DNA from 2 places in the Serratia sp. TSA_198.1 genome. Region 2 is predicted to be linked to the other one. Evidence: predicted binding sites of a transcription regulator. Region 2 holds the regulator's gene; the other holds the start of a gene.
What was found. The regulator ArgR, encoded in region 2, controls arginine synthesis, uptake and breakdown. The targets are predictions, from matches to a motif close to ANTGAATAAAAATACANT.
Positions count from the first base shown of each region.

Region 1: the regulator ArgR is predicted to act here: its motif matches at 1,402-1,419, upstream of argC (N-acetyl-gamma-glutamyl-phosphate reductase).

Region 1 covers NZ_JBQZFP010000010.1:109,061-112,476, forward strand. The annotation lists gene argE (acetylornithine deacetylase) at 204-1,349, opposite strand; gene argC (N-acetyl-gamma-glutamyl-phosphate reductase) at 1,566-2,570, shown strand; gene argB (acetylglutamate kinase) at 2,600-3,373, shown strand; gene ACUTSW_RS24365 (argininosuccinate synthase) at 3,399-3,416, shown strand, end outside.
Region 2 covers NZ_JBQZFP010000003.1:479,360-482,775, reverse strand. The annotation lists gene mpl (UDP-N-acetylmuramate:L-alanyl-gamma-D-glutamyl-meso-diaminopimelate ligase) at 1-356, shown strand, start outside; gene yhcN (peroxide/acid stress response protein YhcN) at 548-811, opposite strand; gene yhcN (peroxide/acid stress response protein YhcN) at 936-1,199, opposite strand; gene argR (transcriptional regulator ArgR) at 1,605-2,075, opposite strand; gene mdh (malate dehydrogenase) at 2,542-3,416, shown strand, end outside.

The DNA of each region.
Region 1 (3,416 bases), on a different contig from region 2:
CAGGCGAAGAGCGCCTGTTTCATCTCGCCACGTTCCTGTCCAATCGTCAATTGACACTATTTTTAGCAAAAAAACATCAAAATCGGCGCCTTTTCTGAAATTTAATTACGGCGCGCCGGTTATCAGTCTGGCTTATTATATTGTTTTGGTACTTCTTAATAGGTAGGGCGATGATAAATCATTACCCCTACCTTGTGTCAGGTTTATTGATGGCAAAAGTGCTCGACCAACTGGCCCAGCAGCTTGCGCGTCGGCTCGATAAACGCCGTATCGATGTATTCATCCGGCTGGTGCGCCTGGTTGATTGACCCCGGGCCAAGCACCAGCGTCGGGCACACCTGCTGGACGAACGGTGCTTCGGTGCAGTAGTTGACCACCTGAGTGCGGGTGCCCAGCAGTTTCTCAATCACTGCCACCATATGATGATCGGTCGGGCACTCGTAGCCCGGGACCGAGGCATGCAGTTCCTCAATGTTCAGGCGGCCCGGCCAGCGCTGGCTGACCGGCTCCAGCGTCTGGTGCATCAGCTCGTTGATATTGTCGAGCGTCATGCCCGGCAGCGGGCGAATATCCAGGTGCAATTCACAACAGGCGCAGATGCGGTTGGCTGCATCGCCGCCGCTGATATGGCCGAAGTTCATCGTCGGATAAGGCACGGCGAATGCCGGATTGTTGTAGCGCTCCTGCAACGTTTTGCGCAGTTCCATCAGGCGGCCAATGGTTTCGTGCATCAAATCGATGGCGTTGACGCCGCGCGCCGGGTCGCTCGAGTGGCCGGACTGGCCGACAATGCGGATGGCGTTGGCCATATGCCCTTTGTGCGCGCGCACCGGTTGCAGTGAGGTGGGCTCGCCGATAATGGCGAAATCCGGGCGGATGGCGGTCGAGGCGGCGAAATAACGTGCGCCGGCCATCGTCGTTTCTTCATCTGCGGTGGCCAGAATATACAGCGGCTTGGTCAGTTTGCCGGCATCGATGTCGCGCACGGCATCCAGAATAAAGGCAAAGAAGCCTTTCATGTCCGCAGTGCCCAGACCGTACAGCTTATTGTCGTGTTCGGTCAGGGTGAAGGGATCGCGCGTCCAGCGGCCTTCGTCATAAGGTACGGTGTCGGTGTGGCCCGCCAAAAGCAGGCCGCCGCTGCCTTCGCCGATGCTGGCGAGCAGGTTGAATTTGTTGCGGGTATCGGGCACCGGCTGTACGTCGACGCGAAAGCCCAAATCGGCAAACCATCCGGCCAGCAAGTTGATTAACGCTTCATTACTCTGATCGAGGGCGCCATCGGTGGCACTGATCGACGGAGTGGCGATCAACGCCCGGTACAGCTCAATAAATGGAGGTAATTTCATCTTCACTGTTGACAGCCTTTGGTTAGGGTAGTATCAATATTCATGCATTTATTTTGAATAAAAATACAGTAAGCTAGAGCGTAAGGGAACCCGATTCCCGGATGATTATAAAAACATCAACGCTCGACCACGTGGGTGAACGGCGAAACAACGCTGGTGAGCCCGGTTACCTGAGTCGAATACGACCACTCGTAAGCCAAGAAGGTGAAAGGCCACATGTTGAATACGCTGATCGTTGGTGCCAGCGGTTACGCCGGAGCGGAGCTCACGGCTTACCTGAATCGTCACCCACATATGAACATAACCGCATTAGCGGTTTCAGCGCAAAGTGCAGATGCAGGAAAATTGCTTTCTGATTTGCATCCCCAGTTAAAAGGCATCGTCGATCTGCCGTTACAACCGCTGGTTGACGTGGCTGCCGCCGCCGATGGCATCGACGTGGTGTTCCTGGCCACGGCGCACGAGGTCAGTCACGATATCGCGCCTTTGTTCCTGGCTGCGGGCTGTGTGGTGTTCGATCTGTCCGGTGCGTTCCGCGTGAAAGACGCCGGTTTCTATACCCAGTACTACGGTTTCGAGCATCAGCATCCTGAGCTGCTGGATCAGGCGGTGTATGGCCTGGCGGAGTGGCAGAGCGAAAAAATCAAACAGGCGCAACTGATCGCCGTACCTGGCTGCTACCCGACGGCGGCGCAGCTGGCGCTGAAACCCTTGATCGACCAACAGTTGCTGAACCCTGACCAATGGCCGGTCATCAACGCCACCAGCGGCGTCAGCGGCGCGGGCCGCAAAGCCAGCGTGACCACCAGTTTCTGTGAAGTAAGCTTGCAGCCGTACGGCATCTTCAACCACCGTCATCACCCGGAAATCGTTGCGCATCTGGGTGTACCGGTCATCTTCACGCCACATTTGGGTAACTTCCCGCGTGGTATTCTCGAAACCATCACCTGCCGCTTGAAAGCCGGCGTTACCGCGCAGGACGTGGCCGCTGCCTATCACGCCGCCTATGACGACAAACCGCTGGTGCGGCTGTACGACAAAGGCGTGCCGGCATTGAAAGCGGTGGTGGGCCTGCCGTTCTGCGATATCGGCTTTGCCGTTCAGGGCGAACACCTGATCGCCGTAGCGGCGGAAGACAACCTGTTGAAAGGCGCGGCCGCTCAGGCGGTGCAATGCCTGAATATCCGTTTTGGGTTCCCGGAAACCCAGTCATTACTTTAATGAATAACCAGCGTGGGATGTAAACAGCGATGAATCCGTTAATTATCAAGTTAGGTGGCGTGTTATTAGACAGTGAAGAGGCGCTGGAGCGTTTATTCACCGCCCTGGACAGCTACCGTCAGCAGCATCAGCGCCCGCTGGTTATCGTTCACGGCGGCGGTTGCCTGGTGGATGAGTTGATGAAACAACTTTCTCTGCCGGTGGTGAAGAAAAACGGCCTGCGGGTGACCCCTGCTGACCAGATCGACATCATTACCGGCGCGCTGGCCGGTACTGCCAACAAGACCCTGCTGGCGTGGGCCATCAAGCACCGGATCAATGCGGTGGGCCTGAGCCTGGCGGACGGCGGCAGCGTTTCCGTGACCCAACTCGATCCGGCGCTGGGCCACGTAGGCAACGCACAGCCGGGTTCACCGGTGCTGCTCAATACCCTGCTGGGTGCCGGCTACCTGCCGGTGATCAGCTCTATCGGCATCACCGCCGAAGGGGAATTAATGAATGTGAACGCCGATCAGGCGGCGACGGCCCTGGCCGCCACGCTGGGTGCGGATTTGATCCTGCTGTCGGATGTCAGTGGCATTCTCGACGGGAAAGGGCAACGCATTGCAGAAATGACGGCACAAAAAGCGGAACAACTGATTGCCCAAGGCATCATCACCGATGGTATGGTGGTGAAGGTGAATGCGGCGCTCGACGCGGCCCGCACCCTTGGCCGGCCGGTGGATATCGCCAGCTGGCGCCATGCCGATCAGCTTCCAGCTCTGTTTAACGGCGTGTCGATTGGCACCCGGATCCTCGCTTAAATTTAGAATTAAAAAGGAAAAGACCATGCAAAACCAAGGCATC
Region 2 (3,416 bases):
CCGCCCTACGCGGTAAAGTGGGCGGCACTGCCCGTATTCTGGCGGTGCTTGAACCACGTTCCAATACCATGAAAATGGGTATCAGCAAGAACGATTTGGCGCCATCGCTTGGCCGCGCCGATGAGGTATTCCTGTTCCAGCCGCATCATATTCCCTGGCAGGTGGCGGAAGTGGCGGAAGCCTGCGTGCAGCCGGCCCACTGGAGTGCCGATCTCGGCACCTTGGTGGACATGATTGTGAGAACCGCCCAGCCGGGTGACCATATCCTGGTGATGAGCAACGGTGGGTTCGGCGGGATCCACGATCGGCTGCTGGAGGCACTGGCCAACAAGCCAGAGCCGAAAGTCACCTACTGATCGACAGGGTTAATTCGAGAAAGGGCCGTTTGCGGCCCTTTTTTTCGCCTATAAAAAAGCCCTCGCGAGCGAGGGCAACGGGGTTCGTCGGATAGGACGACGAGACTTCTTCAGAGAATCAGTGGTTACCACAGAACTCGGCAGTGGCAGTGACGAGGGTAATCAGTTCGGCAACCGCGCTCTCTGAATTGTTATTTGTAGATTTCGGCAGTCGCGTGCCAGTTGCCGTTTTCGTAGGCTTCGATCACTCGGTACGCTTTAGCGCCTTGCTTATCGGCTTTGTCGGACAACGCCTGACGAATATCCGAAGGTGCGCCGGCTACGCCACTGGCGGTAATGGTGCCGACAGACTGAAGATCAGCGGCCTGGTCATTGGTGATCAACGTAGCGGCTGAAGCGTCGAACGAAAGGGCAGACATCAGGCTAATTGCAGCGAGGGTAATTTTCATGTTCATGGTCGTGGGTCCTGTTGCGATAACAGCCAGGAAGGGCTTTACAGCGTTTATTATTCTTGAAAGCTGTTATCGGTAATGCTGGTTTCCAGAGATTTATTGCCCGTTGCCGGGTAATGCCGGGGTCTTATTTATAAATTTCAGCCGTAGCGTGGTAGTTGCCTTCGTTACGCGCTTCGATCACACGGTAAGCGGTCGCGCCACGGGCATCGGCTTTTTCAGACAGCGCCTGACGGATATCTGAAGGGGTGCCGGCAATGCCGCTGACGGTAATGGTGCCTGCGGACTGCAGTTTGGCTGCCTGATCTGCATCAACGGATTGTGCTGCAAATGCGCCAAAGGAAAGCACAGACAGGAGGCTTAGTGTTGCAACAGTAGCTTTAATTTTCATGATCTCACCTTATCGTATTCTTTTATCAGTTCCAATGAACTGTGATTTACGTCACGGAAATGAGTATACATCTAGTAACCCTAAAAATTAATAGCTAGCTAACAGTTTCTAGTGAAACTTTATTATGGCGCCTCTTATTTTTAATAACCATATGGAATAAAAAGCGCTCATAAAACGTTCTTTTGATGTTAAATTTATGTAATTTCAATAAGGTAAGTGTTTTTGACCAAATGTGCGGAAAAGGGCAGCAGCTATCGCTGGCTTTATATAAATGTCATTGGAATGTGTCGTAACAAGGCGGAAATCAGGTTTTAAACGTGGTAGGGCGCGGGGGAAAGGTAAAGACAGGGTTAAAGAAGCGCTAACAAAACGCGACCGTCAGTCGCATTTTGTTAGCGTTGAGCATCATAACTCTTGTTCGAACAGCGACAGAATGGCTTCGTACAGTTGGCGAGCGGTAAAGCTGCTGGCCGGGGTAACGAAAATGGTGTCGTCACCGGCGATGGTGCCGAGTATACCTTCGGATTTACCCAGGGAATCCAGCAGGCGGGCGATCAGCTGTGCGGCGCCGGGGCTGGTATGAATGACCACTACGGCATCGTTATGATCGACATCCAGTACCAAATTTTTCAGTGGGCTGGTAGTGGTCGGCACGCCGAGCTCGGCTGGAAGGCAATACACCATTTCCATTTTGGCATTGCGGGTACGCACCGCGCCGAACTTGGTCAGCATGCGCGATACTTTGGATTGGTTGATGTTTTCGAAGCCTTCTTCTTGCAGCGCCAAAACGATCTCGCCTTGAGAACTGAATTTTTCTTCTTTCAATAACGCTTTAAACGCCTTGATCAGATCTTCCTGCTTTGCGGGATTACGCATTTTGCACCGTGGAATGTTGACAATAGAAGTGATTATTATGCATATAAATGAATTTTTATGCAATAAAAGGACGTCCGAAGAAAACAATGCTACCCGGACAATGAGGAAAGGGCGGGATTTTAACAAAATCCGTACCCCATGAATATGCCCTTTCAGCGACCGAAAAAGCGGCCCGTGGCGGTAAAGAAAATGTTATTAAAATGATGTTGTTCTGATGTTGTGTAAGGGTGTAATGTAACCGCCGGTTAACTTGCTTGTGAATAACCTCGCACTATTTTTGATTAATGTGCGCTATGCCCTTAATGTGTAAGCCATTTAATTTAAAATGAGCGCGACATCGGCTGTTTTATTGCGCCAGCTCTCAAACAGACTGTTAAGAGATTGTTTTTAAAGGTGTAATAATTTAAGGTCCGTAACCAACATATTCACGGCGCTTTATATATTTAAGATAATAAAGGAGTATAGGATGAAAGTTGCAGTTCTCGGTGCTGCTGGCGGTATCGGCCAGGCCCTCGCCCTTCTACTCAAAACCCAGCTTCCTTCAGGTTCTGAACTCTCTCTCTACGACATTGCCCCCGTTACCCCAGGCGTTGCCGTCGACTTAAGCCACATCCCTACCGCAGTTAAAATCAAAGGCTTCAGCGGCGAAGATGCTACTCCGGCTCTGCATGGTGCAGACGTAGTGCTGATTTCTGCCGGCGTTGCGCGTAAACCTGGTATGGATCGTTCAGATCTGTTCAATGTCAACGCAGGCATCGTGCGTAATCTGATCCAGCAAGTGGCAACAACCTGCCCGAAAGCCTGCATCGGCATTATCACCAACCCGGTAAACACCACCGTGGCAATCGCGGCAGAAGTGCTGAAGAAAGCCGGTGTTTACGACAAAAACAAACTGTTTGGCGTGACCTCGCTGGATATCATCCGTTCCAACACCTTCGTGGCTGAGCTGAAAGGCAAACAGCCGGAAGAGCTGAACGTGCCGGTTATCGGCGGGCATTCTGGCGTGACCATTCTGCCACTGTTGTCACAGATCCCGGGCGTGAGCTTTACCGAGCAGGAAGTGGCGGATCTGACCAAGCGTATCCAGAATGCGGGTACTGAAGTGGTTGAAGCCAAAGCCGGCGGCGGGTCCGCAACTCTGTCAATGGGTCAGGCGGCGGCGCGTTTCGGCCTGTCTCTGGTTCGTGCGCTGCAAGGCGAAGCGGGCGTGGTGGAATGTGCTTATGTGGAAGGTGACGGCAAATATGCCCGCTTCTTCGCACAGCCGCTGCTGCTGGGCAAAAACGGCGTAGAAGAACGTAAAGACATCGGCACTCTGAGCGCGTTCGAGCAGAAAGCGTT